Regions from separate parts of the Nitratireductor aquibiodomus genome, predicted to be linked through region 2. Evidence: riboswitches for the same ligand, from Rfam matches in the RefSeq annotation. Region 2 holds a riboswitch; each other region holds the start of a gene.
What was found. A riboswitch is a leader RNA that binds a small molecule or an ion and turns the genes downstream of it on or off. The one in region 2 is predicted to bind cobalamin.
Positions count from the first base shown of each region.

Region 1: it holds a riboswitch for cobalamin, as region 2 does, so the genes downstream of both, metE (5-methyltetrahydropteroyltriglutamate--homocysteine S-methyltransferase) here and BLW55_RS13190 (LLM class flavin-dependent oxidoreductase) in region 2, are expected to answer to the same signal.
Region 3: it holds a riboswitch for cobalamin, as region 2 does, so the genes downstream of both, BLW55_RS07865 (ribonucleoside-diphosphate reductase subunit alpha) here and BLW55_RS13190 (LLM class flavin-dependent oxidoreductase) in region 2, are expected to answer to the same signal.
Region 4: it holds a riboswitch for cobalamin, as region 2 does, so the genes downstream of both, BLW55_RS20160 (HupE/UreJ family protein) here and BLW55_RS13190 (LLM class flavin-dependent oxidoreductase) in region 2, are expected to answer to the same signal.

Region 1 is NZ_FNSL01000001.1:1,251,240-1,259,128, forward strand. It holds gene BLW55_RS20915 (CbiX/SirB N-terminal domain-containing protein) at 1-227, opposite strand, end outside; cobalamin riboswitch at 186-385, opposite strand; cobalamin riboswitch at 559-758, shown strand; gene metE (5-methyltetrahydropteroyltriglutamate--homocysteine S-methyltransferase) at 852-3,200, shown strand; gene BLW55_RS06035 (superoxide dismutase) at 3,278-3,892, opposite strand; gene BLW55_RS06040 (DUF2753 family protein) at 3,920-4,471, opposite strand; gene irrA (iron response transcriptional regulator IrrA) at 4,686-5,195, opposite strand; gene irrA (iron response transcriptional regulator IrrA) at 5,228-5,734, opposite strand; gene BLW55_RS06055 (metal ABC transporter solute-binding protein, Zn/Mn family) at 5,896-6,870, shown strand; gene BLW55_RS06060 (metal ABC transporter ATP-binding protein) at 6,966-7,781, shown strand; gene BLW55_RS06065 (metal ABC transporter permease) at 7,786-7,889, shown strand, end outside.
Region 2 is NZ_FNSL01000001.1:2,756,628-2,764,516, forward strand. It holds gene BLW55_RS13170 (mandelate racemase/muconate lactonizing enzyme family protein) at 50-1,210, shown strand; gene BLW55_RS13175 (TRAP transporter large permease) at 1,314-2,588, opposite strand; gene BLW55_RS13180 (TRAP transporter small permease) at 2,601-3,128, opposite strand; gene BLW55_RS13185 (sialic acid TRAP transporter substrate-binding protein SiaP) at 3,187-4,170, opposite strand; cobalamin riboswitch at 5,103-5,298, shown strand; gene BLW55_RS13190 (LLM class flavin-dependent oxidoreductase) at 5,496-6,515, shown strand; gene BLW55_RS13195 (ABC transporter substrate-binding protein) at 6,569-7,501, shown strand; gene BLW55_RS13200 (FecCD family ABC transporter permease) at 7,523-7,889, shown strand, end outside.
Region 3 is NZ_FNSL01000001.1:1,645,079-1,652,967, reverse strand. It holds gene BLW55_RS07890 (amino acid ABC transporter permease) at 1-86, shown strand, start outside; gene BLW55_RS07885 (amino acid ABC transporter permease) at 91-756, shown strand; gene BLW55_RS07880 (amino acid ABC transporter ATP-binding protein) at 768-1,538, shown strand; gene BLW55_RS07875 (DMT family transporter) at 1,516-2,445, opposite strand; gene BLW55_RS07870 (aminotransferase-like domain-containing protein) at 2,552-3,952, shown strand; cobalamin riboswitch at 4,147-4,361, shown strand; gene BLW55_RS07865 (ribonucleoside-diphosphate reductase subunit alpha) at 4,458-7,337, shown strand; gene BLW55_RS07860 (ribonucleotide-diphosphate reductase subunit beta) at 7,427-7,889, shown strand, end outside.
Region 4 is NZ_FNSL01000002.1:208,966-216,854, forward strand. It holds gene cobN (cobaltochelatase subunit CobN) at 1-2,911, opposite strand, end outside; gene cobW (cobalamin biosynthesis protein CobW) at 2,916-3,953, opposite strand; cobalamin riboswitch at 4,129-4,331, opposite strand; cobalamin riboswitch at 4,393-4,592, shown strand; gene BLW55_RS20160 (HupE/UreJ family protein) at 4,628-5,248, shown strand; gene cobU (bifunctional adenosylcobinamide kinase/adenosylcobinamide-phosphate guanylyltransferase) at 5,264-5,782, shown strand; gene cobO (cob(I)yrinic acid a,c-diamide adenosyltransferase) at 5,784-6,398, shown strand; gene cbiB (adenosylcobinamide-phosphate synthase CbiB) at 6,438-7,403, opposite strand; gene cobD (threonine-phosphate decarboxylase CobD) at 7,396-7,889, shown strand, end outside.

The sequences.
Region 1 (7,889 bases), 1.5 Mb from region 2:
TGAGGTGCAGCAGCAAAAGCCGACTTTGCAAGAAGCAGGATCGCGCGGCTTCCCTGCCCTTCATTCAATAATGCATTCGTATCCACTGCCATTCCTCGAGCTGATGCGATCGGGAACGGCAGGGAGATCGCGCGTCGGAACCGGATATTCCGAAGCACGCGCTCCTGTGGCATATCCCGACCACGGAACTTCACACGATCAGGCAGGTCTCCTGGCTTGCGGCTCATCACAGCTTCACCCGTCTTCCCGGCATAACGCCAGTGACATGATCGGCAAAGCGGCTCGTCGCTCACAGTTGCGGGTCAGCTCCGGATTTGAACCGGATTCCCTCTTAGCCGCCGACCGAGACAGGTCTGCCGACGGAACCTTGACCGCTTCGAAAAGTATACGCAGACCCGCGCCTGTCAACCTTCTGCCGGCCGACCCGCGCGCGCACATGGACCAACTCCGGAACAGGATTTCCCGACAGCTAAAATAGAGAGGCACATCACCCCTCAGACAAGAGGTAAAGATATAAACATTTCTTTATATCATTCTTGACTTTCCGCCGCATTGCGAGGAATCTGGGCGCGTCGTGGTTCTCGAACCTGCCTTCAGGCGGATTCGGGCTAAGAGGGAAGCCGGTTCAAATCCGGCGCTGCCCCCGCAACTGTCAGCGGCGAGCCGAAATCCATTCAAGTCACTGGACAGACGTCCGGGAAGACGGATCAAGGCCGAGACCCGTGAGCCAGGAGACCTGCCATGACGAAACAACGTCAACGGGCGGGGTGTCCGGTGTTCGTCATGCGGCGGCCGTTCAGGCCGCGGTCTGCGTACGCCTCCCCCCTGCCCCAAACAGCATCGGGTGTGCCATGTCTGAACGTTCAATTCCTGTCTCCACGCTCGGCGTGCCGCGTATCGGCCGCCGCCGAGAACTGAAACTCGCCCTTGAAAGCCATTGGTCCGGCAAAAGCAGCGCAGAAACCCTTCTCCAGACTGCAAGGGAACTCAGGGCCGAGAACTGGAAGGAGCAGCGCGATCGTGGCGTTGCAATCATCCCTTCCAATGATTTCTCACTCTACGATCAGGTGCTGGACACCAGTGTGATGGTCGGCGCGGTTCCGGCAGACTATGGCTGGCAGGGTGGCCCGGTGCCGCTTGAAGTCTATTTCGCAATGGCGCGCGGCAGCCAGGGCTCCAGGGATGCGGGATGCGAGCACCCCGGGCACCCCGGCCACTCCGGCGGCCACAAAGCGCAGGAAATGACCAAATGGTTCGACACCAATTACCACTACATGGTGCCGGCATTCTCCGACGACCAGGTCTTCGCCCTCTCCTCCACCAAGCCGCTGGATGAGTTTCTCGAAGCAAAAGCGCTCGGCATCCATACCCGGCCCGTACTCCTTGGTCCGATCACCTTCCTCAAACTCGGCAAGTCCAGCGATGCAGGCTACGATCCGCTTGCGCTTCTGCCGCGCCTGCTGCCTGTTTATGAAGAACTGCTTCGCAAGCTGAAGGAGGCCGGAGCGGACTGGGTACAGATTGATGAGCCGGCCCTCGTCACCGACCTCATTCCCAACGAACAGGATGCCTATCGGCTTGCCTACCGGAAGCTTGCAGCCGCTGCCCCAGATCTCCGGATCATGCTTGCAACCTATTTCGGCGGGCTCGGCGGCAATCTGGAAACCGCGCTTTCCCTGCCTGTGGCCGGCCTTCACCTGGACCTCGTTCGCGCGCCGGAGCAACTCGACGCGGTGCTCGCCGCTGCGCGGCCGGATCTGGTTCTGTCGCTTGGCGTGATCAACGGCCGCAACATCTGGCGCGCTGATCTGGCTTCCCTCGCAGACAGGCTCGGGCCCGTCGTCAAGGCGCGCGGCGCAGCGATGGTCCAGCTCGCTCCGTCCTGCTCGCTGCTCCATATCCCCATCGATCTGGAACTGGAAACCACGCTCGACGCCGACCTGCGCTCCTGGCTTGCATTCGCCCTGCAGAAAATGGACGAACTTCATGTGCTCTCCGATGTTCTGTCCGGGAACGGAGCAGACGTTGCCGGTGCCCTGAAAGCAGCAGCCGATGCCGTCGCCGCGCGGCACGCCTCCCCCAAGGTCAGCGACCCTCTGGTTCAGGGCCGCATGGCGCGGATCAACGACGAGATGAAGACGCGCGGCGCCACGTTTGTCGAGCGCCAGAAGCTACAGGCTACCCGGCTCGGCCTGCCCGCCTTTCCGACCACCACGATCGGCTCCTTCCCGCAGACGCCAGAGGTTCGCAAGGCAAGAGCCGCACATGCACGCGGCGAGCTTAGCTTTGTCGACTACGACACGTTCCTGAAGAAGGAAACCGAAGCGACGATCCGCTGGCAGGAGGACGTCGGCCTCGATGTGCTGGTCCATGGCGAGTTCGAGCGCAACGACATGGTTCAGTATTTCGGCGAGCAGCTTTCCGGCTTCGCCTTCACCCAGCACGCCTGGGTGCAAAGCTATGGATCGCGCTATGTCAGACCGCCGGTTATCTACGGCGACGTATCCAGGCCCACTCCGATGACCGTTTCGTGGTGGCAGTATGCCCAGTCGCTGACGGACAGGCCGGTCAAGGGCATGCTGACTGGCCCTGTGACCATTCTCAACTGGTCTTTCGTGCGCGACGACATTCCGCGTAGCGAGACCTGCCGGCAGATCGCGCTTGCCATTCGCGACGAGGTCCGTGACCTTGAGGCAGCGGGTGCGCGCATTATCCAGATCGACGAAGCGGCCCTGCGCGAAGGCCTGCCGCTACGCCATGCGGACTGGAAGCACTATCTCGACTGGGCAGTGGAGAGCTTCCGCATTTCGGCCAGCGGGGTTTCGGATGAAACCCAGATTCACACCCATATGTGCTATTCGGAGTTCAACGACATAATCGACGCCATCGCCGCCATGGACGCGGATGTGATCTCCATCGAGACATCGCGCTCGAGGATGGAATTGCTCGATGCCTTCAAAACCTTCAAATATCCCAATGAGATCGGACCAGGCGTCTACGACATCCACTCGCCGCGCGTCCCCGAAATTGGTGAGATGACGGCGTTGCTTTCGCTGGCGCGCCAGCGCCTTGCCGGGGAGCAGATCTGGGTCAATCCGGACTGCGGCCTGAAGACCCGCAAATGGGACGAAGTGCGTCCCGCCCTGGTCAACATGGTTGCCGCCGCCCGCACGATGCGCACCGAAAACGCAAGCGCCTGACACCTGTAAACGCCGCCGGCTCTCAAGGCCGGCGGCGCACCGGACTTAGGGGAAGGCCATATCAACAGGTCCTGACCCTAAGCCCCGATGGCACTCTCATAGCGCTCGGCCACTATCTCCCAGTTGACGAGACCTTCCAGAAAAGCATCGACATATCTGGGACGCAGATTGCGGTAATCGATGTAGTAGGAGTGTTCCCAGACATCGCAGGTCAACAATGCCGACTTGCCTTCTGTCAGCGGCGTGTCGGCATTGCCCGTCTTGGCAATGGCGAGCTTCTCGCCATCAAAAACGAGCCATGCCCATCCGCTTCCGAACTGCGCAATGCAGGCCGCCTTGAACTCTTCCTTGAAACGGTCAACCGACCCGAAATCGGCAATCAGGTGCTTTTCGAGATTCCCCGGAACCGCGCCGCCGCCACCGGCCTTCATGCCAAGCCAGAAATGGCTGTGGTTCCAGTGCTGGCCAGCCTGATTGAACAGGCCGCTTTCGGCCGGCTTGTTGGCGCTCGTCAAAATGACCTCTTCAAGGCTCATGTGCCGATAGGTGCTGTCTGCCGTTAACGCGTTGAGCTTGTCGACATAGGCCTTGTGGTGCCTGCCGTGATGGAATTCGAGGGTCTCTGCGGACATGTAAGGCGCAAGCGCGTCCATTGCGTATGGAAGTTCTGGAAGCTGAAACAAAAGTTCGATCCCTTGTGCGGAGATCTGATCGTGGGATCACGAAAGCGGGCAGTGCGGGCAGTTGTCCCGCGCAAGTTCGGCATGTCGGGCAATGCGAAAAACGCTGAATGCGGCGTTGCGGACCGGCTCGACGATGCGATCAAGTTCCCCTGGCGGCGCATGGCGCTCGTTGAGGCGCACCGTCAATTCAGCCAGCGCGTTGCGCAGATTCCGGACGCATGAAATGCGCAGTTCGAGCGGCGAGGCCGGGTTCTGCGCCACCGCGAGAAGGCGCTCATAGGCGCGCCGGCAATAGGCCTCCGCTTCAGCGTTCTCACCAAGAGCCCGCGCCAGTTCGGCGAGATTGTGGCAGGAAACATTGTAGATAATCGGCGCCGGCCGCGCGTCGTGCTCCGCCGCGACCGCATCAAGCAAGCGTTCAGCCTCTGAGAGCGCCGCCTCATAGCATTTGCGCGCAGATGCGGTATCGCCTCCCCTGTAAAGAGCATTGGCTTCTTCGGTGAGGGTGCGCCAGCGCAGGTCGAAAGTCGGCCCGAGAGACGCTGGCGGCACCGTCCCGGAAGCCGGACCATTGATGTGTGGCCTCATGTCATGCGCCCTCACGGAATCTGCCGAACAGCAAGGCAATAAGCTCACGCGAAAACACCCCATCCGGAGCGAGCGGAACTGAAGAAAAATCAAGGACGGGCGGCCTGCCCCAGATGGTGTGCATGGGTTGTGTTCCTTTGACTATTGCTGAGAGTTCGAACCTGATTGCGGCGAGAAACTCCGTCCGGCCCGAAAAGAACGGCTCGCAATTGGGTCATCGGGGCATGTCACCGCCAGAGCCCGCGCGCCGGGCACACCCGCCGCTGCAGGCGTTGCGTGCTTTTTCAGGCTTTGACCTGCGAAGACGGATCACGACATCAACCCCGGCGATCTCGTAGCCAGCCGGAGCAGCCGGAAGCGCGCTGAAACAGACCGCGCCGGGTTCCACGTCCAGCACCCGGTCCTCAGCCTCCACGTAGAAATGGTGGTGATCGCCCGGATCCGTGTCGAAATGCATACGCTCGCCATTCATGCCGATCTTGCGGATCAGCCCGGCATCGGCAAACTGGTTGAGCGTATTGTAGACAGTGGCGAGCGATAAAGCGGTACTGTCGGCACGCGCATCCCGATGCAGGTCATCGGCGGTAACATGGCGATGTCGGCCGGTGGAAAACAGCAGGGCGGCAAGCGCGATACGCTGCCGCGTGGGACGTAACCCGCCCGCTTTCAGCATGTCCTGGAGCTCGTGACGCGCACTGCCCGTCCGCTCACGGGCCGCTCGCATCCTCTCCAAGGTTTCTTCCGGGATCTGAAGCATCAGGACGCCCCTTCCCCGGATCGAAATGACGGTCGGACCGGTTTTGCCGAACGCTCGCGTCTGACCCGCACGACGACATCCACACTCACAAGCTCATAGCCAAGCGGCGGAGGCGGAAGGTCATCAAGGGCGATAGCATTCATGGGAACATCCATCAGATGATCCTCGTCTTCCGCATAGAAGTGGTGGTGATGGTCGAGCTTCGTGTCGAAGTAACTCGTCGCTCCATAGACCGGCACCCGCCTCACGAGGCCCACTTCGCTGAAGCGGCGCAGGCTGTTGTAAACGCAGCTGATGGAGCCGGGCGCCCCCAGGCCCAACAGTTCCCGATGAAGCCCTTCGACCGACACATGCCTGCCACCGCACCCAAACAGGAGATCGACAAGCGCCATCCGCTGCCGTGTCGCGCGAAGACCCGCCTGCCTGAGAAGTGCGCGGGCAGCGGTATCGTCCGGTGCTTCCGCATTGCCTTCCCCCTGCCATGCCATGCCGACTGAACCAGCCACCACAATCTTCTCCTGAATATTTCAGTTGCAATTCATTCGCATTTGCATATTGTCTGCGATCGTCCCGGACGTCAATTGCATTTGCGAATGATTTGCAATTGGGAAGCAGATTTTCAGTGCGGTGCATCGCCATCGCAAACCAAACTCGACAGGAGAGTTGCATGTTCAACAAAATGAGGCGGTCTTTACTGGCCGCATTGGCCGCAACCGCGCTGGGGGCCATGAACCTCGTCACAACGGCAAGCGCTCAAGAAAAGATCGACGTGGTCGCAACCACGGGCATGATCGCCAACGCTGCCCGCCAGGTAGGCGGCGACCTGGTGAACGTGAAGGCGCTGATGGGACCGGGTGTGGACCCGCACGCCTATCGCCAGACCCGCACGGACATCTCCGCCATGACCAATGCAGACCTGGTGCTCTGGCACGGTCTCTTCCTGGAAGCGCAGATGCAGGACTTCATGCATGACCTTTCAGAGAAGCGGAATGTGGTCGCCGTTGCCGAAGGCCTGCCCAGGAACATGCTCCTCTCGCATGACGATTATGACGACAAGTTCGACCCGCATGTGTGGATGAACCCGAATCTCTGGTCCAAGGTCGTCATCTCCGTTCGTGATGCGCTGGCCGAGACCAACCCCGAACAGGCTGACGCCTTCAAGGCGAATGCCGCAAAGCACCTGGATGACGTGGCGCAGCTCGCCAACTATTCGACCAAGGTTCTCTCCTCCGTCCCCGCAGAAAGCCGCGTCCTCCTGACCGCGCATGACGCGTTCAACTATTTCGGTTCCGCTTACGGTTTCGAAGTGATGGGCATTCAGGGCATTTCGACAGAGAGTGAGGCCGGTCTCAACCGCATCGCCGAACTGGTCGATCTGCTCGTTAATCGCGATATCGGCGCGGTGTTCGTCGAATCATCCGTATCTGACCGCAATATCCGCGCACTCATCGAAGGCGCGGCCGCCAAGGGTCACGACGTCGTCATCGGCGGCGAACTGTTTTCCGATGCGATGGGGCCGGATGGCACCTATGAGGGCACTTACATCGGCATGATCGACCACAACACGACGATCATCACCCGCGCCCTCGGCGGCGAGGCCCCAGAGCGCGGAATGGCTGACAGGCTTGCAGTGGGCAGCTGACCGCAGCCCCCCGGAAGAGCGCCCTCGCTGGCGCTCTTCCGTTTTTCCGGATTCCATAAGCAGGGCCACCCCCGCAGTTTAAAAGGCAACAAGACATGAGTGAAGCAGCGGTGGAACTGGTCTCCCCAGGCGGCCAGACAACCAATCCCCACGGTTCAGTGGAGACCCCATTGGCCGTGCAGGGCGTCACCGTATCCTATGGCGAGAAGCCCGCAGTATTCTCGGTCGACGCTTCGATTCCGGCCGAGAGCATGACCGCGATCATCGGGCCGAACGGTGCAGGAAAGTCCACACTTCTGAAAGCCGTTCTTGGCATCGTTCCGCGCCTTTCAGGCAGCGTAACGGTGTTTGGCGAGCCCTTCACCAGAGCCCGACACCGTGTCGCCTATGTACCGCAGCGCGCTTCCGTCGACTGGGATTTCCCCACCCGGGTGATCGATGTGGTCATGATGGGGCTGTTTCGCGAACTGGGTCTGCTCAAACTCGTCCGCCGGGAACATCACAAGACCGCGCTGGCCTGCCTGGAACGGGTCGGCATGGTGGATTTCGCACAACGGCAGATCGGCCAGCTCTCCGGCGGACAGCAGCAGCGCGTCTTTCTTGCCCGCGCCCTGGCCCAGAACGCCGATCTCTACCTTCTGGACGAGCCCTTCGCCGGCGTGGATGCGGCTACCGAAAGAGCAATCATCGATGTCTTGAAATCGCTCAAGGCCGACAAGCGCACCGTCGTATGCGTACACCACGATCTGGCGACCGTTGCGGACTATTTCGATCATGTTCTGCTGATCAATGTCCGCAAGATGGCTGAAGGACCGGTCGCCACAACCTTCACCGGCAAGAACCTCCAGAAAACCTATGGTGGACGCCTGGCAACCGCGCATATCGATCAACTGAATCTTTCGGCAGCCTAGTCCCATGTCGAGCAATTTCATCAACGCCCTGCTATTGCAGTCCGGTTATAACGCCGCACTCGTCGCCATCGGAGCGACGCTGCTCGGGATCGCTGCCGGGAGCGGCGG
Region 2 (7,889 bases):
CGGCCGCCACATCCGACAGTCGGGTGCGAGCAACCTGTCTGGAAGTGTCATGAAAATCACCGCCGCCAATATCTATGTCGTACCAACGGGCTTCCGCCGGGCCGTCATTCTGGAGCTGGAAACGGACGAAGGCATAACCGGACTGGGCGAAGCCGGCATTGCCTACGGCCTCGGCACGACAGCGGCAGCCGAAATGCTGGCAGCGATGCTGGAACGCCTCGTGATCGGTCGCGACCCTTCGCCCGTCGAACTGATCTGGAACGACATTTACGATCAGGGCTTCTGGACCAAGGGGGGCGGCGCAATCTCCATGGCCGGTCTCAGCGCCATCGATCATGCGCTCTGGGATATCAAGGGCAAAGCGCTCGGCGCTCCGGTCTATTCACTGCTCGGCGGGCCGATCGAAACCGAGCTCGAGGTCTATGCCAATGGCTGGTGGCTCGGCTGTAACAGCGGCAGCGAGTTTGCGGAGGCGGGTCTGCGCACGGTGGAACGTGGCTATCGCGGGTTGAAGCTCTATCCGCTCGGCATGGCCGATCCTGTCACGGTGATCCGGCATCCCGCACGCCGCAGCCTGCGCGAGGGCGAGAGCGCGCTTGTCATCGAGCGTGTCGAGAAGTTGCGGGCCGCCGTCGGCGATGACGTTGCGATCATGCTCGATTTTGGGGGTGGGCTTTCCAGCGATCAGCTTCTGCCGCTTCTAAAACGTCTGGAACCTTTCAATCTATGCTTCGTGGAGGAGCCGGTGGATCCTGCTCTCCCCGGTGCATTGGCGAGGGTGGGCCGCACGACGTCAGTTCCTCTCGCGGCGGGCGAGCGTGTCTATACGCGCTTTGGCTTTCATTCGCTGCTGGAAACGGAAGCGATCTCCATTGTCCAGCCTGACATCTGCAATACGGGCGGGCTGATGGAGGGAAAGAAAATTGCTGCACTGGCGGAGATTCACAACGCACGGGTTGCCCCGCACAATTACGGAAGCACGCTCGCCACGGCGATCTCAGCGCAGCTATCCGCATGCATCCCCAATTTCATGGTTCTGGAGTGCTTTCCCGATTATGCGAAGGAGCCGGATTATCGGCCAATCCTCGAGAACCCTTGGGAAGACAATGTGAGGGGTGGTCGGATGCTCCTCAACTCGCTCCCGGGATTGGGGGCCGTTTTGGATCAAGCGGTTGTAAAAAACCACCTCTGGAGAAGAGTGGCGCTTTAAATAGTCTGCACAAGATCGATTTCCTTGAATTGAGCTTCGGTCGGTTTCGTGGGCACCGTCTTAAGGTGTTTCCAATGAAATGTGAGCGAGCGATCTCACCGCCTCAGCCTCCATAGAGAAGCCGCGGAAGCCAAAGCACAAGCTGCGGGATAAACGTCAGCAAAAGCAGCACGGCAAGGAGCGGCACCAGGAAAGGCAGCGTGGCCCTGACGCATTGCTCGAACGGCACCCGGGAAACGCGTGACAGGACGAACAGAACCATCCCGACGGGCGGCGTAAGCAGGCCCAGCATGAGGTTTAGGATCACGATAATGCCGAGGTGAACGGGATCGATACCAAACTGCGCGGCAACCGGCATGAGAACCGGAACCAGAATGGAAATCGCTGCGATCGTCTCCATGAACAGGCCGACGATCAGGACCACGACCATTATCAGGAGCAGAACCATCGCCTTGCTCTCCGTAAAAGACAGCACAAACTCGGCGAAATGCGTCGCCACCTGATTTGCGGTGAGGATCCACGCAAACACCGACGCCGCCCCGACAATCATCATGATTGCCGCTGTCGTCTCGATGGTTTCGAGAGAGATGACGGCGAGCTTCCTGGGTGTCAGCGTACGATAGACGATAACGCCTAGAAAAAGCGCATAGGCGGCGGCGGCGATCGCCGCTTCGGTGGGCGTGAACGCGCCCGATACGATGCCACCGACAATGATGACGGGCGTCATGAGCGGGAGGAACGCTGCCTTGAACCGGCTCGCAATCGTGTCCAGTCGGAAAGCCACGTCGCGCGGATAATTCCTCCTGCGTGATTTCCACCAGACCATGGCGGAAAGGGACACTGCCATCAGCAGGCCCGGAACAATGCCGGCGACGAAAAGCTGCCCGATGGAAACGGACGCCATGACGCCGAAAATCACCAGTGGCAGGGATGGCGGGATGATCGGCCCGATGGTCGACGATGCCGCCGTGACACCGACGCTGAAGTCGTCGTCATAGCCGGCCTCGCGCATCGCCTTGATCTCGATCGCGCCCAGCCCGCCGGCATCGGCCACGGCGGCACCGGACATGCCTGCAAAGATGATGCTTGCGCCGATGTTCACATGTCCCAGACCGCCATGCATCCACCCGACAATGGCACGCGCGAAGCCGAATATGCGGGCGGTGATCCCGGCGGAATTCATCAATGCGCCGGCGAATATGAAAAAGGGTATGGCCAGCAGGGGAAAACTGTCCATTCCGTTGACCATGTTGTGCATCAACACCACGGGTGGAAGACCCGAATAGAGGATGTACGCGAAGGATGAGAGCGCCAGAGAAAACGCGATGGGAACTCTGAGCAGCATCAGGAAGAACAGGGAAACGAAGAGAATAGTCAGGCCCATCTGCCGTCAGCTCCGTATCATCTGTTTCACGCGCAGCATGAGCTGCATGGCCGCCACAACTGCGTTGAGGCCGGCCAGAGCCATCACGGCTGCGTGGAGGTAGTATTTCGGGAAAGGAAGCGACACCATTCGCTGGAACGATGTCCGCTGGATCAGCTCCCAGGCGGACCAGAGAAGAATCGTGAACAGCGCCACGGTGCACAGCAGCGAAAATACATGCACGAGGCCGAGTTTGCGCCCGTAATATTTGTCGACGAATTCCAGCACGATATGGCTTCCGGTGATCTGGCAGCGAACCGCCCCCGCAAACGCCAGTATGACCAGCAGATAGCGCGCGGCCTCCTCGGTCCAGCTTATGGAGTCGTTGAGGACGTATCGCGTGAAAAACTGAACAAAAACAACAAGAAATAAAGCAAGAAAGATTGCGAGAAGCGCGTAGTCCGCCAGGCTTATCTTAAAGCCTGCGAAATGCGCTTCGTCCTCTGCGGAAATCGCGTCGAAGTCGATTTCCGGCACCATGGTGTTCTGCGCCATCAGCGCGTCCTCCCGTTGCGCAAATGGGCCCGGCAAATGCCGGACCCACAGGCCGATGTCATTCCTGAATGGCTTGAAGGCGTTCGAAGATCGCGGCATCCCACGGCACATCCTCGCCCGTCAGATGCGGCGCGACGGCTTCCATGAATGGTTTGCGATCCACTTCGTTCACGGTCACTCCCTGGTCGCGGAACCAGTCAGCCAGCTCTCCCTCCGAGGCGACGATCTCATCCGATGTCTGCGTTGCCACGGTGGCGAGCGCCTCCAGTAGAGCGGCGCCGTCCTCACCCATCTTGTTCATCGTCACAGGCGATACGACCGTCGCCAGCGAGTTTGTGATGTGCCCGGTCAGATTGATGTTCGACTGGACCTCGTAGAACTTCTTGAACTGGATCGTCGGGAGTGGATTCTCCTGCGCGTCGACCACACCCTGCTGCAAGGCGAGATACACCTCGGCGAAGGCCATCGGGGTGGGGTTTGCGCCCGTGGCGCGTGGGAACATCTGATAGGCCGGAGCGTTGGGCGTCCGAATTTTCAGACCCTCCATATCCTTCGGCGATAGGATCGGCTTGTTGGCGGTCACATGGCGCGCACCGTAATAGGTCATGGCCGCGACCGTATTGCCGGAAACCTTGTTATACGCCTCACTCATCTCATCGAAGAGGTCGGAGTTCACATAGGCCTTCCAGTGTTCATAGGAACGCATGGTGAAGGGGTAGTCGGAAATGCTTATGGGGCCGTAGGATTGCCCGAGAAAGGCAACGCCCGTGTAGATCACATCCACCGTTCCAAGTGAAAGCGCTTCGTTGAGGGCTGCTTCCTTCCCGAGTTGCGATGCGGGGAAGACCTCCATTTTGTAGCGGCCCCCGGTTGCTTCTTCGAGAAGCTCGGCCGCGCGAAGCGCCGCAGCATGGTAGGGCGTGGAAGCCTCGTAGACGTGACCGAACTTCAGGACGTCCTGGGCGAGGGTGGCTGTTGCACTGGCGGCGATGGCCACAGCGGCTCCGATGGAGAGCGCGCGAAGTCTGGATAGTTTCAACATGGTTCCTCCCAAAAGAAATGAGCAGCTTCTCCCGGTGTAGCTGCATCAGGCACCTGTTATTGCCCCGCTGTCTCCGTTTGAAGGAAGCGGAGCACTCCCGTCCTCCCTCCCCTCATTGCGGGGGAGAACCAGGGCGTTTACGGAGCCATGACAGCTCCGTTTTCGGCGATGCGAAGATCGACGAAATGCTCATGCAGATGATCGGCATGTACGAATACGCCGGCAGCCCTCCTTGCTGGACACGGCGGTAAAACTGATGATCGGCATGTGTTGAATATCATCACAAAGCCCCACACCTCCTGTGAGGCCACGATGGCGGGCAGTTTACTGTCGTCACCGGCATGGTGCGCCCGGCATGGTTTGAGCCGGCGATGCTCGTGATGGCGCTCCAAAGCGTCTGAAGTCGCCCGGTCAAAGCACCGACCGCCTCGACGCAGAGCCTGTGGTTGCAGGCTGAAAGCAGGTCAGGGCGCACGGAAGTCCGGCATTCTGCCCGCAGATTGTCGCTCGATCAGAGCTGCCCATTAAACGAGACGTGTCCACCCGACTGCACCCCCCGAGGTGAGCAGCCATCCAACCGGCGTGCTCAATGTTTATATATGAAGCATACATTCATTTATAAATCAAACACTAGATCGCCGTGCGTTCATCCGCACGCACAAAGGACGATCTAAATTCTTGATGGAGCATCGGAATAATCCGAAAACCGGATTCCACTTTTCGGTCCGATGCTTTAGTTCCACCATCGGTTGCTTTCCGCCGGGATATGCCAGGGCGATGCAGCGGAAGGCCTGGATTTTCGCCTATGGATGGCGGACTTCGGAGCGAACGCGGCCACAGGACTGGCAGGGCGTTCAGGCTCGCCCGGCCCAGCCGATGATTTTGTCATGGAACCGGGCTGCGGTGTGTTGCGCGGCGACCGCTTCGCCGCTAGGGTCGCTCCCGCATGCGGTTCCGCATCCTGCGGATGAAAAGGGAACCCGGTGCGATCTCCTGGCGGGATCAATTCCGGGGCTGCCCTCGCAACTGTAAGCGGCAAGTTCTTCCAATGCCACTGGCCAGAGCCGGGAAGGCGGAGCGAACGTCCGAGCCGCGAGCCAGGAGACCTGCCTCATGCATTGACCATGAACGCCGGACGAGGTGCGCCGGCAGGAGGATCAGAATGCATGCAGGCGCGGCTTTGCCGGCGACAAGACGATTTAACGGGCTCGATCGTCTTCGATATGTTATATCATTTCAAATGAGTCGTTTCCGCCTTTTTCCGTCGGTTGCTGCAGGTGGCCCGAATGCGCGTTGATCTGGCTGGATTCGCGCGGGAGGGGGCATTGGGCGATCACGCTGCACTCATGTACCTCGTCGAACGCGCTGATGCGCTTGGCTTTGGCGGCATCTGGTTCAACGAGTTTCACTTCGCCCGGGAAGCGCTGCCCTATCCGTCGACGCTGTTGCTCGGCGCGGAGATCCTGGCGCGTACGGAGCGGCTGCGCTTCGGCACGTCGATCCTCGTCCTGCCGCTCTATCACCCGCTCATGCTGGCCGAGCAGATCGCGCAGCTTGATTTTCAGAGCGGCGGCAGGGTCGATTTGGGCATCGGACGTGGCACGGAGCCCGCGACTTTCACCGCGCTGGAGATTTCGCGTGACGATGCGCACCGCCGCTTCTGCGAAGCGCTCAGGATCATGATCGAAGCGTGGACAAAGCCGCACTGCTCTGCCGATGCCGGACCCTGGAAATTCGCCAATGTCGCCGTCGGACCGCCTCCGGTTCAGAAACCGCATCCGCCCGTCTACGTGGCCGGCGTCTCAGAAGAAACCGTCGACATCGCCGCGCGAAACGGGTTTCCGCTGCTGCTCAGTCTCGAACCGAACGAGGCGCGGCAATTGCCCGTGTTTCACGCCGCACTTGAACGGCATGGCGCGTCGCGGGCATCGCTCACGGCCTCGTCGCTCTCTCGTTATGTGGTGATTGCTCCGACCCGGGCTGAAGCTGATGAGCGGGTCGACACGCTTCTCGATAGACTGAACACGCGCCGTGCCGAACGCGCGCTGGCACGCGGGATGACACCGCCAGAGCCGCGCAGCCGCGCTTTGATGATGGCTGATTTCACCATCGCGGGGACACCCGAGGAATGCCATGCGCAATTGCACGCGCTTTCGGCACGCACGGGTTCCAGCAGCATACGCTGCCTGTTCAGCGCCAATGGCTTGATCGCCAACGATGTGGCTCTCAGGGGCATGGAGCTCTTCGCTGCCGAGGTGCTCCCGGCTCTCGACAGGCAGGCCTCTTCTCCATCCCCATTCGAAAACGCCGGGAATGAGCCGGCTTTGCAAGGAGTGAATTCATGATGCGTTATGGCGGTCTCCGCGCTTTTGCGGTCGCGGGTCTATTGGCGGCTTCGATGCCTGCTTTCGCAGATGGAGCGGGCTTTCCCTATACGGATGAGAACTGCGGTGTCACCACCACCTATGACGCACCGCCGGCAAGGGCCGTTACGCTCAGCAACAACGCAACGGAGATGATGCTGGCGCTTGGGCTGGAAGACCGCATGGCGGGCACCTCCTATATGGCGAACCTCAAGATCAGCCCGCAATATGAAGAGGCGTATAACGAGGTTCCCGTGCTTTCGCCGCTTGTCGCCACGACCGAGCAGCTTATCGAGGTGGAGGCCGATTTTGTCTATGCCGGTTATCCTGACGGCTTCAGCGAAAGCCGCCACACGCGCGACCAGTTGCATGATCTGGGCATGAAGACGCGGCTCAACACCGAAGGCTGCAATCTCGGCAAATTCGGTTTCGATGAACTCTACGCTGAAATCCGCTCCGTATCTGCCATCTTTGGCGTGCGCGAGCGCGGCGAAGCACTGATCGCTGACATTGAAAAACGGCTCGCTGCAGTGGAAGAGGATCTCAAAGGCGCGGACGCCATACCGGTGTTCATCTTCAACGGCGGAGAGGCCGCCCCACGCGCCGTTCTTGGCAACACCATGCTGTCGCATGTGGTGTCGCGGGCCGGCGGCGAGAACATCTTTGGCGATGTTGCAAACCGCTATGGTCAGGTGTCCTGGGAGCAGATCGCCGAGCGTATGCCTGAATACGTCGTCGTCTATTACTCCGGCACCGCCGGCGGCCAGGTGGTCGGTGACCCTGCCGGTGAGCTGGGCCAGGGGCGGATCGAGATATTGAAGGCGAACCCGACCATCGGGGACGTGCCGGGCATTGTCGGTGAAAGATTTGTCACGATCGATTCCGTCTGGGGCCAGCCGGGGCCGAGCTCCATCGATGCGGTGGAGAAACTGGCCCGTGCTTTCCATCCCGAGCGGATGGGCGAATAGCAGGCGAGCGGGACTCACGGGATGCATGCTCCCGCCCCGAAGAGGGACGACCCAGACAGCCATGAAGCGCTGCTTGCCGTGCTCCAGTCAGCACCGCCTGCGCGAGGCGCGGCTCTTCGCCGTGTTGCTTTCGCCCGCGCGGCAAGCGGCGGGTCGCCAGGCTATGCGCTGGTCATTCTCCTGATGGTGGGGCTGCTCCTGGGTATGGCCATTGCGGGACTGATGTTCGGCTCGGTGCACATACCCGGTGGAACGGCGGTCGCCATTCTCGCCAATCTGGTGGCCGGCGACGGGCTGGTCGAGCCTGACTGGCGCGCGGTCTATGAGACCATTGTCGTCCAGACGCGCATGCCGCGTGTCGTGCTCGCCGCCCTTGTGGGCGCGAGCC
Region 3 (7,889 bases), 1.1 Mb from region 2:
TCGCGTCCTGTCTCTATGTCGCTACATGCACGGTGCTGGCCGCGCTTATGCGCATGGTCGAGCGTCGTCTCGTGATTTCGAGGTGAGCCGATGAACGAGTTTTTTGCATTTCTCGATCAGGTCTGGCTTGCCCGTTTCGTTCTCCTGCGCGGTCTTGGCCTGACCGTTTCAATCTCGCTTCTCGCCATCGCCCTGGGCTCCGTGCTGGGCGTTCTGGTCGGGCTTGCGCTGACCTATGGAAACAGGCCGCTGCGCTTCGTCGTCCGCGCCTACACGGATTTCATCCGTGGCACGCCCGTGCTCGTTCTGGTGCTCGCCAGCTTCTACATCCTGTCCACGATCGGCATTGAGCTGAATGCGTTTCAGGCGGGTGTGTTTGCACTGGCGGTCTTCTGCTCCTCGCATGTGGGGGAAATCGTGCGCGGTGCGCTGCAGGCCATTCCGGCCGGGCAGACAGAAGCGGCCAAGGCCATCGGCCTCACCTTCCGCCAGACCTTCACATCGGTTCTGTGGCCGCAGGCGCTGCGCCAGATGCTGCCCACCTGGGTGAACACGGCTGCGGAGATGGTCAAGGCGTCCACGCTTCTGTCCGTCATCGGCGTGGCCGAGCTTCTGCTCCGCACGCAGGAGATCATCTCCCGCAATTTCATGAGCCTGGAGTTCTATTTCCTGGCCGGCCTTCTCTACTTCGCCATCAATTACGCCATCGAGCGCTTCGGCAAATATGTCGAGCGCAAGGTGTCTGTTCCATCCTGAGAGTACCCGACATGACGAAGAACCTTCTTGAAATTCAGGCCCTGCGCAAGCGCTACGGTTCGGTGGAGGTGCTCAAGGGCGTCGACTGCACCATGCAGCAGGGCGAGGTGATCTCGATCATCGGTTCGTCGGGCTCCGGCAAGACAACCATGCTGCGCTGCATCAACATGCTGGAGGATTTTCAGGGTGGCCGCATCCTCATCGATGGCGAACCCATCGGCTATGAAGAGCGCAACGGCGTGCGCGTCCGCAAGAGCGAGAAGGAAATCGCCCGCCAGCGCGCGCTGACGGGCATGGCCTTCCAGCAGTTCAACCTCTTCCCGCACATGACGGCTGCTTCCAATGTCATGCTCGGCCTGATCAAGGTGAAGAAGATGGCGCGCGACGAGGCGCGCAGCGTCGCGGAAAAATGGCTCGACCGCGTCGGTCTCGGGCAGCGTGCGGATCACTACCCCGGTCAGCTGTCCGGCGGCCAGCAGCAGCGTGTGGCCATCGCCCGCGCCATCGCCATGAACCCGCGCCTCATGCTCTTCGACGAGGTCACGTCTGCGCTTGATCCCGAACTGGTGGGCGAAGTGCTGCAGGTGATCAAGGATCTGGCTGCCGATGGCATGAGCATGCTCCTTGTCACCCACGAAATGCGCTTTGCCTTCGAGGTTTCCTCCCGCGTCATCTTCATGAACCAGGGTGTGATCGGTGAGGAGGGTGATCCGAAGGTGATGTTCCTGAAGCCGCAGACCGAACGGCTTGCCGAGTTCCTCAAGACGTCGAGCTTCGCCTGAGGTCTTGACCAACTGTCGCCGGCGCGCCTGAGCGCCCGGCGGAAAATCTGGCCCCTGCCACGCACAGAATGATGGCGGCGGTGACCGCCATCATGCCGGCCGTCACGGGTTCGTGCAGCAGCATCGCCGCCAGCGCGAAGCCGAAAAAGGGCTGCAAAAGCTGCAATTGGCCAACCGTCGCCGTGCCGCCCAGCGCCAGCCCTCGATACCAGAAGACGAAGCCGATCAGCATGCTGAAGACGGACACATAGCCAAATCCCAGCCATGCCCCCGTATCCACGGTCTCAAACCCTGCCGGCAGGGTGTAGAGCGCCAACGGCAGCATGAGCGGGAGCGACAGAATCAGCGCCCATGAGATCACCTGCCAGCCGCCCATTCGCCGTGAAAGCGATGCGCCTTCCGCATAGCCGAGCCCGCACACGATGATGGCCGCAAGCATCAAGAGGTCGCCCTTCGGGGAAGCGGTCATGCCCTGGCTTGCCGCATAGCCCACGACAAGCGCGCTCCCCATCACCGAAAACAGCCAGAATGCCGGGCGCGGGCGCTCGCCGCCGCGCACAACGCCGAAAATGGCGGTCGCAAGCGGCAGAAGACCGATGAACACGATGGAGTGCGCCGAGGTGATGTGCTCGAGCGCCAGCGCCGTCAGAAGGGGAAAACCCACCACCACGCCGATGGCGACGATGAACAGCCCTTTCAGCTCGCTCCGTTTGGGCAGGTTTTCCCGAAACGCCAGCAGAAGAAGCCCGCCCAGAACCCCGGCAATCGATGCGCGCGCCACGGTCAGAAACAGCGGATCGAAACCCAGCACCGCCACCCGTGTCGCCGGCAGCGATCCGCTGAAGATGATCACACCCAGTAGGCCGCTCGCCCAGCTGCTCGCCCATCCGATCATTGTCTTGTTCATGCCATGCTCCTTTTCTCCTGCCTGTGTGGGGCAGGGGGCATGGCGTCGCCAGAGACGATGCAGTACAATTTTGATAAACTGTAATGGTCGAACGGACAGTACAGCGATGCTGACATCCACACGCAATGCCGATGAAACACGCCTTGAAGGCGTCATGTCCGCCATTCGCGGACGCATCGCCAATCGCACGCTCACGCCAGGGGCGAAGCTGCCGTCGATCCGCAGCTGCGCGCGCTCCATGGGTGTTTCGAAATCCACCGTGGTCGAGGCCTATGACCGGCTTGCCGCCGAAGGCGTGATCCGCTCGCGGCCGGGGGCCGGGTTCTTCGTCACCGCGCCGCTTGCGCCGCTGGCGCTGGCGGAGATCGGACCGGCGCTCGACCGTGAGGTCGACCCGCTCTGGATCTCGCGGCAGGCGTTGGCCTCCGGTTCGCGCATGGCGATGCCCGGTTGTGGCTGGTTGCCCGCGTCATGGATGCCGGTCGAGGCCATGCGCCGCGCGCTGCGTCGCCTGTCGCGCGCCGATGCGGCGGTGCTAGCCGATTATGGCGAGCCGCTTGGATCGCCATCGCTGCGCACGCTGCTTGCGCGCCGTATGGCGGGCCATGGCATAGAGGCTTCTCCCGGTCAGGTGATGCTCACCGATTCCGGCACGCAGGCCATTGATCTTCTTTGCCGCTTCCTTCTGAAGCCGGGCGACACGGTGCTGGTGGACGATCCCTGCTATTTCAATTTCCATGCGCTGTTGCGCGCGCATCAGGTGAAGATCGTCGGCGTGCCCTACACACCGTCGGGGCCTGATGTCGCGCGGTTCGCCGAAGCGCTGGACCGGCATTCGCCGCGTCTCTACATAACCAATTCCGCGCTTCACAACCCGACCGGAGCGGTGCTTTCGCCGGCGGTTGCCCATCGGCTTTTGCTGCTTGCCGAAAAGGCCGACCTGACCATTGTCGAGGACGACATTTTCGCGGATTTCGAGGTCGAGCCGGCACCGCGCCTTGCCGCCTTCGACGGTTTTGCGCGCGTGGTCTATATCGGCAGTTTCTCCAAGTCGCTTTCCGCCTCGATGCGGTGCGGTTTCGTTGCAGCGCCGCGGGGCTGGATCGACGGGCTGACCGATTTGCGGATCGCCACATGCTTCGGCGGGCCGTCCATGGCGGCGGAGCTGGTGCTGGCGCTTCTGGGTGATGGCAGCTACCGCAGGCATATGGAGACGGTACGCCAGCGGCTTTCCGCGTCGCGCGAGACGGTCGGCCATCGTTTGAAGATGCTGGGCATCGAGCCCTGGATCGAGCCCCGCGCGGGCATGTTCCTGTGGTGTCGTCTGCCTGATGGGCTGGATGCGTCGGCGATTGCCCGTCATGCGCTGGAACATGATGTGGTGCTTGCGCCGGGAAACGCGTTCAGCCTTTCCGGTTCGGCCCGTGGTTTCCTGCGTTTCAATGCCGCCCAATGCGATGATAAACGCATTTTTCTCGTGCTGGAAAAGGTCATGCGCGCGCTTTAACGCATGTCTCCCGAAAGTGGGCACCGGTTTCGGAACAAAGACATGCGTCAAATCAAGAACCTAAAGCGCGCAGAGCGAATCTGAAAGATCGCGACGCGCTTTAGAGCCAAGGCCAAAGCGGCTTTGCGCATTGTCCAAAAGTTTGCTTCAGCTTTCCACCGAAACAATATGTTGACTTCGTGGCCCCTATGGATACCAACTGTAGGGGTCAAGGTTCTTTCGATTCTTGTTTGGATCGGGAGTGAAAAGGGAAGCCGGTGCGCCTTTTGGGCAAGTCCGGCGCTGCCCCCGCAACTGTAAGCAGCGAGCCGCTTTCGTTTTGTGTCACTGGCGCCCAATGTGTGCTGGGAAGGCCGAACAGCGGTGACGACCTGCAAGCCAGGAGACCTGCCATGACGAGATAAACGTCCACGGGCGGGGTGTCCCGGTGGTGCGTGTGTCGCCATGGGAAACCCCGTCGCGCCGCATGTCTCCGCGCCCCTGTCCAACCGCCACGGGGGTCTAGATGCCGGCGACTGAAGTAAAGAACACCAATGGAACCGTCGCGGTTCCGCCATCCACCAGAAAGAGCGAAGCCGGTTCGTCCGAGCCGGGCTATCGTGTCATCCGCCGCAATGGCGGGGTGACGCCGTTCGATCCGGCCAAGATCACAATTGCGCTGACCAAGGCGTTTCTGGCGGTCGAAGGGTCCACCGCCGCCGGTTCGCGCCGTGTCCACGATATTGTCGAAGAGCTTGCCGAACAGGTTGTGTCCGCGCTGACGCGCCGGGCCGATGCCGACCGCCTGTTCCACATCGAGGAAATTCAGGACCAGGTGGAACTCGCCCTTATGCGCGGCGAGCATCACCGTGTTGCCCGTGCCTATGTGCTCTACCGTGAGGAACGCGCCCGCGAACGGGCCGCCGAAACCGTCGATGCCGAAGCACCGCAATCCACCCTGCAAATGACGCGGGACGATGGCACGCTGGTTGCGCTGGATGAGGCCCGCCTTGCGGAAATCGTTCATGAAGCCTGCGCCGGTCTCGAATCCGTTTCGGCCGAGCCGATCCTGAGCGAGACGAAGCGCAATCTCTACGATGGCATCCGTCAGGACGAACTGTCTCTGGCTCCCATTCTTGCCTCCCGCACGCTGGTCGAGCAGGAGCCCGATTACGCGTTCGTTTCGGCGCGTCTGCTGCTCGACAAACTGCGCCGCGAGGCTCTGACCTTCGTGTCCGAAAGGCCGGAGCAGGCCACGCAGGCGGAGATGTCGGAGCGCTACGCGCGTTACTTCCCCGACTTCGTGGCAAAGGGCATCGCCAACGATCTCATCGACCCGGAGCTTGCCCGCTTCGATCTGGAGCGTCTCGGCGCCGCGCTCCGGCCCGAACGCGACCTGAATTTCCAGTTCCTCGGCCTTCAGACCCTTTATGACCGTTACTTCCTGCATGCCAACGGCACCCGGTTCGAGCTGCCGCAGGCGTTCTTCATGCGTGTCGCCATGGGGCTTGCCGTGCGCGAGATCGACCGCGAGGCGCGCGCCATCGAATTCTACGATCTCCTGTCGTCGTTCGATTTCATGGCCTCCACGCCCACCCTGTTCAATTCCGGCACGCTGCGCCCGCAGCTTTCTTCCTGCTTCCTCACCACGGTTGCCGACGATCTCGACGGCATCTTCAAGGCGGTGAAGGACAATGCGCTGCTTGCCAAATATTCCGGCGGGCTCGGCAATGACTGGACGCCGGTGCGCGGTCTCGGCGCGCATATCAAGGGCACCAATGGCGAGAGCCAGGGCGTCGTGCCCTTCCTGAAGGTCGCCAACGACACGGCCATCGCCGTCAATCAGGGCGGCAAGCGCAAGGGCGCCGTCTGCGCTTATCTGGAAAGCTGGCACATCGACATTGAAGAATTCCTCGACCTGCGCAAGAACACCGGCGACGACCGCCGCCGCACGCACGACATGAACACGGCCAACTGGGTGCCCGACCTGTTCATGGAGCGCGTCGCGGCGGACGGTCCGTGGACCCTGTTCTCGCCCGACGAGACGCCCGATCTGCACGATCTTTACGGCAAAGCGTTCCGTGCTGCCTACGAGGCCTATGAGGCAAAGGCGGAGGCCGGTGAGCTGCGCGTCTTCAAAACCGTGCGCGCGGTCGATTTGTGGCGGCGCATGCTCACCATGCTGTTCGAGACCGGGCATCCCTGGGTCACGTTCAAGGACCCGTGCAACATCCGGTCGCCGCAGGGGCATGTGGGCGTCGTTCACTCGTCCAACCTATGTACGGAAATCACGCTCAACACCTCTAAGGACGAGGTGGCCGTCTGCAATCTGGGGTCCGTGAACCTCGTCAATCACATTGCCGATGGCGCACTCGATCTGGAGCGTCTGGCACGCACGGTCGGCACCGCCATGCGCATGCTCGACAATGTCATCGACATTAATTTCTACACCATTCCGGAGGCACGCCATTCCAATCTCAGGCATCGCCCGGTCGGCCTTGGTCTGATGGGCTTTCAGGACGCCTTGCAGAAGCTGCGCATACCCTATGCCAGCGAGGATGCGGTGGCGTTTGCCGATGCCAGCATGGAGGCGATCAGCTATTATGCAATTTCGGCTTCTGTAGAACTCGCCGACGAGCGCGGGCGCTATCCCACGTTCGAGAAGTCGCTGTGGTCGAAAGGCATCCTGCCGATCGATTCCATCCGGCTTCTGGAAGAGGCGCGGCCGGGTGTCGAGATGGATAACGCCGCAACGCTCGACTGGGAGAGCCTGCGCAAGCGGGTGAAGAAGGTCGGCATGCGTAATTCCAACTGCATGGCCATCGCGCCCACCGCCACCATCTCCAACATTTGCGGCGTTTCGCAGTCCATCGAACCCGCCTATCAGAACCTGTTCGTCAAATCGAACATGTCGGGCGATTTCACGGTGGTGAACGCGGCGCTCATCCACGATCTGAAGGACCGCGGCCTGTGGGATGAGGTCATGATGTCCGATCTCAAATATTTCGATGGGTCCATCGGCCAGATCGACCGGGTGCCCGACGATCTCAAGGCACTTTATGCAACCGCGTTCGAGATCGATTCCGCCTGGCTCATCGAGGCTGCCTCGCGCCGTCAGAAATGGATCGACCAGGCCCAGTCGCTCAACCTCTACATCGCCAATCCGAGCGGCAAGAAGCTGGACGAGCTTTACCGGCACGCATGGAAAAAAGGACTGAAAACCACCTATTACCTGCGTTCGCGTTCCGCCACCCATGTGGAGAAATCCACGCTCAAGGGAACCGACGGCAAGCTCAACGCCGTCTCCGCATCCAGCGTTTCAGCAGAACCCATCGCCATCGATCCGAATGCAGCCTGGACGAAGGCCTGCGCCATTGACGATCCCGAATGCGAGGCCTGCCAGTAGCCCGGCCTTTGGGCCCACCTTCATCCTGAGCCCGTCGAAGGACGAAGGTGGGCGCGCGCCGAATGCAAACCCAATCGGAAGACAAGACAATGCTGAACTGGAACGAACAATCGCAGCCCGCCACCATTCCAAATCCCGCTTCCCCCGAGGCAGACGCAACGGGCCTTGGCGAGATCGAACGCGGGGCGGCCCGTGTGTCGGTCGACGACAAGCGCATGATTAATGCACGCGCCGACGTTAACCAGCTCCTGCCGCTCAAATATCGCTGGGCGTGGGAGAAATATCTCGCCGGCTGCAACAATCACTGGATGCCCACCGAGGTCTCCATGCAGGCCGACATCGCGCTGTGGAAGTCGCGCGATGGCCTGACCGAAGACGAGCGACGCATGACTAAGCGCAATCTCGGCTTCTTCGCCGCGTCAGAGTCGCTTGTCGCCAACAACATCGTTCTGGCGATCTATCGGCACCTCACGAATCCCGAATGCCGGCAGTATCTCTTGCGTCAGGCTTTTGAAGAGGCGATCCACACGCACACTTTCCAGTACATCGTGG
Region 4 (7,889 bases), on a different contig from region 2:
CCACCGCCGCCGCGAACCCGCCGATGAAAGCCACATCCGCCGAACCTTCGAGAATGTCGCGTCCGGCATCGTCGCCGGTGTGGATGAGCATGTCGGCATCCGCCACCTGCCTTGCAAACGCGCCGTCTTCCAGCCGGCCTTCGCCCTCCGCACCGCCGAAGGCATAGGCACTGGCGGCGAGATAGGCTTCGCCCAGCTCGGCGCGCTCCTGCCAGTCTCCACGCGCCAGCTTTTCTTCCGGCCCCGCGCCATAGGTGCCGGGAGCGGAGCCGAAAATGCGCGCCGGCGCCTTGCCGGCTTTTCGGGCGGCGCTCGCAAGCGGGTTTTCGCTGTCGTCCTCATCGCGCGCGGCCACGGCGGTAACCGCCGTATCGAGAAGCGCGATCTGGGTGGGGAACATATCGCGGAACAGGCCGGAAATGCGCCAGGTCACGTCGATGCGCGGGCGGCCAAGGCTGGCCGGCGGCAGAACTTCAATGCCCGTCACGCGCCCCGTCGCCTGATCCCACTGCGGCCGGCAGCCCATCAGCGCCAGACCCTGTGCGATCTCCTCGCCGCCGGTGCGCAGGCTCGCGCTGCCCCAGAGGTCGATCACCAGCGAACGCGGCCAGTCGCCATGCTCCTGCAAATAGCCGCGCACGGCCTCATCCGCCGCGTTTCTGCCAAGCGCGGTAGCGGTTGGCGTGGGAAGCGTGCGCGGGTCGGCGGTGAAAATGTTGCGACCGGTCGGCAAAACATCGGTGCGCCCCCGCGCCGGCGCGCCGGATGGGCCGCGCGCGATGTGCCGGCCATCGAGTGCGGCCAGAAGCGCGCGCTTTTCGCTCTCCGCGCAGGCGCGGCGTTCGGGCGCTTCATCCATGCCGCTGCCCCGGCCATAGATGTGCAGCCCGTCCTTGATGGCGAAATCTTTCAGATCGCAGAGCCAGGCGTCGATCTGCATCAGCGCTGCATCCGTGTCGCCCGTGTCCTCGACACCGGCATCGCGGGTGAGGCCCGTGCGCTCGGCGGTTTCCACGATCAGTTGCGCCAGCCGGTCGCGGCGGCGGCGGTCCAGCCCGTCGGCCTGCGCATATTCATCCACCAGCCGTTCCAGTTCCTGCTGGTCTTCAGAAAGCCCGGCACCCGCAAGCGGCGGCGTCAGATGACCAAGCGTGAGCGCGCCGATGCGGCGCTTGGCCTGCGCCGCCTCGCCCGGATTGCTAACGATGAAGGGATAGACCACCGGCAGCGCGCCGGCGACGATTTCGGGAAAACAGCTTTCCGTCAGCGCCACGGTTTTTCCCGGAAGCCATTCCAGCGTGCCATGGGCGCCCACATGGATCAGCGCATGGGCACCAAGCCCTTCACGCATCCAGTGGCCGAAAGCGACGAGCGCATGGCGCGGCGCAAGGGTCGGGTCGTGATAGTCGACGCGCCGGTCTGCCGAGCGCCCCCGGTCCGGCGCAAGCGCCACGGTGACATTCCCAAACCGCGCCGCGCGGAACGGAAAGACGCCATCGTCCGCATCGTCTTCGGCCGGTCGCCAGGTGGCGAGCAGCGTTTCGCGCGCCTCTTCGGGCAGCGCATCGAAGGCCCGCCGGTATTCATCCAGCGAAAGCGATTCCGAAGGCTGTTCGAGGCGCTGCATCAGCGCCCTTGGCGTCTCGGGAACGCCATCAACCGCGTACCCCGCTTCACCGAGGTCATGCAGCATGGCGAGCACGCTCGACGGCACGTCGAGCCCCACCGCATAGCCGGTGCGCCCTGGCGCACTCGGATAATCCGGGATGAGCACGACAATGCGGCGCTCGGCCTTTGGTGTGCGGGCAAGCTTCAGATGTGCGGTGATCCTCGCCGCCACCTGCCTTATGCGCGCGGGTTCGGGCCGGTTGCGCTGAACGCCGAAGGACAGCCCTTCATCCAGCGCCGCCTCGTCCTTGAAGGAAATCGCACCCGCCATCAGACGGCCATCGAGCTCCGGCAGCACCACATGCATCGCAAGGTCAGCGGGCGCCAGACCGCGCTGGCCTTCCTGCCACGCTTCGCGCCGCGTGGTGGCGGTGACCACCTGAAAAACCGGCACGCCAAACCGGTCGAACAGCGTTTTCTCGCCGGGCTCCGCGCCGCTGGAAAAGGCTGTCGCGGTGATAAGCGCCTGCGGCTTCAGCCTCTCCACGGCGTCCTGCACGAAACCGGCGGCAACCGGGTCCCGCAGGCTGGAAACAAAGATCGGGACGGCGCAAAGACCCTGTTCCTCAAGCGCCTCCACCAGCGCGTCGATGGGCGCGACATCGCTGGCAAGCAGCATGGAGCGATAAAAGAGGATCGCAACGATTGCCCTGCCGGGCTGCGCGGCGAAAAAACCTGCCTCCACAATGCCATGGCCCGGCGCATAGAAGCCGGCCTTGGCGACCGGCTCGGCTTCCGGCGCTTCGATATCCTGTCCCGCAAGGCACGCCATCTGCATGGTCAGCGCGCGCATATTGTCCGGTCCGCCCTCGCGAAAGCAGGCAAGCAGCGCCGCGCGCGCTTCAGCCGAAACGGTGGAACGCTCGGCAAGGCGCGGATCGTCCTGATGGCATTCGCCGGGTAATAGCGCCAGCGCGATGCCCTTGTCTCGCGCAAGTTCCGCCAGCCGGTCGCAGCCATAGCGCCACCACTCATAGCCCCCAAGCACCCGCACCAGAATGGTGCGGGCATGCGCTGCCGTGTTGTCGATCCACAGATCGACCGACATGGGGTGTCTCAGATCGCGCAGCGCGGCAAGGCGCAGCGAGGGCAGGGCCTCGCGCCCGGTCTGCCACGCAGAGGCAATCCCCGCCAGATCGCTGTCGGTGAACGACAGCGCCACCATGTCCGCCGGCGACTGTTGCAGATCGACAGGTTCGATCAAATCGTCCAGAGAGGCGGTGGTGGTGGCGAGGATGTGCATCGGATCAGGCCGAGAGAAGGCTTTCGATGCGCGCGCGGTCGATGCCCTTGAGGCCGATCACGACGAGCCGCGTTTCGGCAGCTTCACCGGCCTTCCACGGACGGTCGTAATGATGCGAAACGCGCGGGCCCACGGCCTGCACCTGAAGACGCATGGGCTTGCCCTTCACATGGGCGAACCCCTTGAGGCGCAGAACCTCGCCTGTCTCCACCACCGCATTGACCCGCTTTTCCAGATCTTCGGGGCGCAGGACCGGCGGCAGGTCGACAACGAATGTGTCGAAATCGTCGTGCTCATGATCGTGCGGGTCGTCGTGATGCGTCTTGCGGTTCTCGATGTCGTCTTCCACCGCGAGGCCGAGACCGAGCAGCAGCGCCGGGTCCACCTTGCCATGGGCGCTCGGCACGACCTGCACATTGCGCGACAGATGATCTTCGATGCGGGCGCGGGCGCGCTCATTGCCTTCCGCGTCCAGAAGATCGCTCTTGGACAATACGATGAGATCGGCGCAGGCCACCTGATCGTCGAACACTTCTTCCACGGGATCGTCATGATCGAGCGTTTCATCGGCGGCGCGCTGCGCGGCGAGTGCATCCATGTCGGAGGCGACCCGGCCATCGGCCAGCGCCGGCCCGTCCACCACCGCAATGACGCCATCGACGGTGACGCGATTCTTGATCGCTGGCCACTGGAAGGCCTGCACCAGCGGCTTGGGCAATGCCAGGCCCGAGGTCTCGATCAGGATGTGATCCACCTTCGGCTCGCGGGCGAGGATCTGGTCGAGCGCGGGCACGAAATCGTCGGCCACGGTGCAGCAGATGCAGCCATTGGCCAGTTCCAGCACGTTTTCCTCCGGGCAATTGTCGAGCCCGCAGTTTTTCAGCACCTCGCCATCGACGCCCGCATCGCCGAATTCGTTGACGATGATGGCAAGCCGCTTGCCGTTTGCCCCTTCCAGAATGTTGCGGATGAGCGTCGTCTTGCCGGCGCCGAGAAAGCCGGTCACGACGGTGCAGGGAACCCGGTCGAAACGCGTTGTCATGGTATATCCTTCAGGTGATGGAGTGTGGAGAACGATAAGACGCGGGTGAGGGGCACACGGGGCTTTCGCGGCCGCGTACCGGCAGAGACACCATGAATGATCGGGAGAAGGCGCGCAGCGGCGCTGTCGGCAGTCATAATGTACACTCCTTGCCCGGGACACCCGCCAGGCGGTCAGGATTTCACTTTCAGACGGCAGGTTTCCTGGCTCACGGGTCGCTGCGCTCTCCAGCCTTCCCAGGGCGTTGCCCCAGTGGCGTGTCAGGTGCGCTCTCCGCTTACAGTTGCGGGGACAGCTGCGGCATTGGGCAAGGCCCGCACCGCATTCCCTCTTAGCCTCCTCCCTTGAGGGAAGAGGACCGTCTATCGCGCATTTACGGCTCGCCCGACGGGTCTGTCAATGCGGGCAACAAAGCGATTGCGGGGCGTGGCGATTCTTGTATGCTCCGCCCGCTGTCGGTTCCGCTGAAGCGGACCAGAGGGAACATGGTGCGGCGCCAAAAGCGCCAAGGCCATGGCTGCCCCCGCAACTGTAAGCGGTGAGCATTTTCCTGATCGCCACTGAGGCTTTTTGTCTTGGGAAGGCTGGAAAACGCTGCGACCCGTGAGCCAGGAAACCTGCCGACAACCTGAAAGAAACACCGTATCCCTCGGGTGGAGGGGAAAGGACCGGACATGACCTCGCGTATCGCACGCATTTTTTCCGCATTCGTTTTTTCATCGCTCTTCGCAACTGGCGCCGAGGCCCATCATGCCATGGGTGGAGAAACGCCCACGACCCTTTACGAAGGGCTGGTATCAGGGCTCGCCCATCCCGTGATCGGGCTTGACCATCTCGCCTTCATCGTCGCTGCCGGCCTCATTGCCGCTGTCGCCGGCATGAGCCTTTTCGCGCCGCTTCTCTTCGTCGCCGGTTCGCTGATCGGCGTCGGTCTGCACCTGATGCTGCTCGATCTGCCGGCGGCTGAAATCATCATCGCGGCAAGCGTTCTTGCCGGCGGCTGGCTTCTGGCGCGCGGCCGGGCGGTGGAGAATCAAATACTCGTCTTCGCGCTGTTTCTGGTGGTCGGCGTGTTCCATGGCTATGCCTTCGGCGAGGCCATTGTCGGCAGCGAGGAGACGCCGCTCATCGCCTATCTCGCCGGCCTCGCCGCAATCCAGAGCGCCATCGCGCTCGGCGCATATTTTCTGGTCCAGTCGCGTGGCTGGGCCATTGAGGCCATGCAGCCCCGGCTTGCCGGTGCCGCCATCCTTGGCGTTGGCGTGACCTTCCTTGCCGGGCATCTTGTCGGCTGAGCCGGCAAAATAGCGATGCGATCCCTTCATTTCGTTCTGGGCGGCGCGCGCTCCGGCAAGAGCCGCCATGCCGAGAGGCTGATCGAGGCCGCACCGGCGCCCTGGCACTACATCGCCACGGCGCAGGCCTTCGATGACGAGATGCGCGAACGCATCGCCATGCACCGCGCGCGGCGCAAGGAGGCGGTGGCGGGGGCGTGGCAGACGCACGACGCCCCGCTCGACCTGCCGGGTGTGCTTGAGGAACTACCGGCCCGCGAAACGGTTCTGGTCGATTGCCTCACCCTGTGGCTCAGCAACCTCATGCTGAACGACCATGATCCAAAGCCTGCCGCCGAGAGACTGCTTGCAGCCCTTGCCGCGAGAGAGGGAACCACGGTTCTCGTTTCGAATGAGGTCGGCTTCGGCATCGTGCCCGAAACGCCGCTCGGCCGCCACTTCCGCGACGAGGCGGGAATTTTGAACCAGAAGGTCGCTGCCACAGCGGACAACGTCACGCTGGTGGTGGCCGGCTTGCCCATGAAAGTGAAGTGACATGCGAGAGATCGACGCAAACGAAGCCGAGCGCCACAAGGCCAAGATGGCCAAACGCAAGGCGGTTCAGGATGCCGAAGTGCGCGACAAGACGGTCGAGAAAGGGCTTCTGATCGTCAACACCGGGCCGGGCAAGGGCAAATCCACCGCAGCCTTCGGTCTTGCGCTGCGCATGCTCGGCCATGGCCGCCGCGTGGGTGTCGTGCAGTTCATCAAGGGCGCCTGGCACTGCGGCGAGAAGGATGCCTTCGCAGCCTTCGGCGATCAGGTCTCATGGCACACGATGGGCGAGGGCTTCACCTGGGAGACGCAGGATCTGGCGCGTGACATCGCCGCCGCCGAGCGCGCGTGGGGAAAGGCCGAGGAACTGATGGCCGACCCGAGCATCGGTCTTGTCGTTCTCGATGAGCTGAACATCGCCCTGCGCTACGACTATCTCGATCTTGAACGCGTGGTGACCGCACTGACCGGGCGGCGCGACGACCTGCATGTGGTCGTGACCGGCCGCAACGCAAAACCGTTATTGACCGAGGCCGCCGATCTCGTCACTGAAATGGGGCAGGTGAAGCATCATTTCGCCGCTGGCGTGAAAGCGCAGAAGGGTGTGGAGTTTTAGGACGCCCTGCTTCGAGGTGGTGCGTGGTTCGACAAGAGATCAAACCAGTTGCCAAAGCCCCGCCGCCACCGCCACAAGCCCGATCAACAGCCCGTCTGCAATCCGGTAGAGCGTGAGCGCGCGGCGGATGTCGTGGGCATTGGCCGCCCGGCGGCCGCCATCTCCCATCACGGCGTCGTCCACCACCTCGCCGCCATAGCGGCGCGGGCCGGCAAGGGCGAGGCCGAGCGCGCCTGCCATGGCCGCTTCCGGCCAGCCCGCATTGGGCGAGCGATGATGGCGCGCATCGTGCCGCACCGCGCGCCATGCCGCTCCAGCCGAGGCGTCGCGCATGAAGAACGCTGCAGCAATGAAGAGAAACGCCGTCAGGCGCGACGCGGGCAGGTTGATCAGATCGTCGAAACGCGCCGCCGCCCAGCCGAAATGAAGGTGCCGCGCGGTCTTGTGGCCGATCATGGAATCACCCGTATTCGCGGCCTTGTAGAGCGCGCCGCCCGCCAGCCCGCCGACCGCCAGCCAGAACACGGGCGCGACCACGCCGTCGGAGCAATTTTCGGCAAGGCTCTCGATGGCCGCGCGCGAAACGCCGGCCTCATCGAGGCTTTCGGGATCGCGGCCAACGATCTGCGAAACCGCTCTTCGGCCTTCCGGGAGGCCGCCGACGTCGAGCCCGTCCGCCACCGCTTTCACATGGGTGGCGAGGCTACGCTGGGCGATCAGCGAACTGCCGGCAAGCGCGGCGACCAGCAGACCGGCCCAGCCGGAAAGAGCCGTCTGGATCAACCAGCCCGCCAGACCTGCAAGCATCAGAATGACGGCCAGCGAGAGCGCGCCATTCAGGCGGCGCGCACCCGGCGAAAGGGTTTCGACATTGCATCGCGCGTCCGCCAGCGCGATAAGACGGCCAATCCAGGTGACGGGATGACCGATCAGGCGAAAGAGCCGCTGCGGATAACCGATGGCGAGCTCGACCAGCATGGATGAAAGGGTGATCAGAATGGACATCAGGCCTCGACTGGCTGACCGGGCGACGGACAGGGTGACCGATCACGGCGGCAGTCTCGTACAGGCTTCGGCGCTCTTTCCGGATGCGCCTATGCCCTTTCTCGACCTGTCCACCGGCATCAACCCGAACCCCTATCCTTTTTCGCCCCTGCCTGCCAGCGCCGTCGAGCGCCTGCCCGAAGAGGTTGACATCGCCGCCCTGACGGAGCAAGCCGCCGCCTATTATGGCGCACCGTCTGCCGCCCATGTCATCGCCGCGCCGGGAACCCAGCTTCTCCTGCCGCTGGTCGCCTCGCTTCTGGAGCCCGGCCCAGCCCGCATTCTCGGTCCCACCTATGCCGAACACGCGCGCGCCGCCGCACTCGCCGGGCATACGGTCGAAGAGGTGGAGCGTTTCGATGCGCTTCATGGCGCGCGGCTTGCCGTGGTGGTCAATCCAAACAATCCCGACGGGCGGCTGATCGGCCGCAGCGAATTGCTCCATCT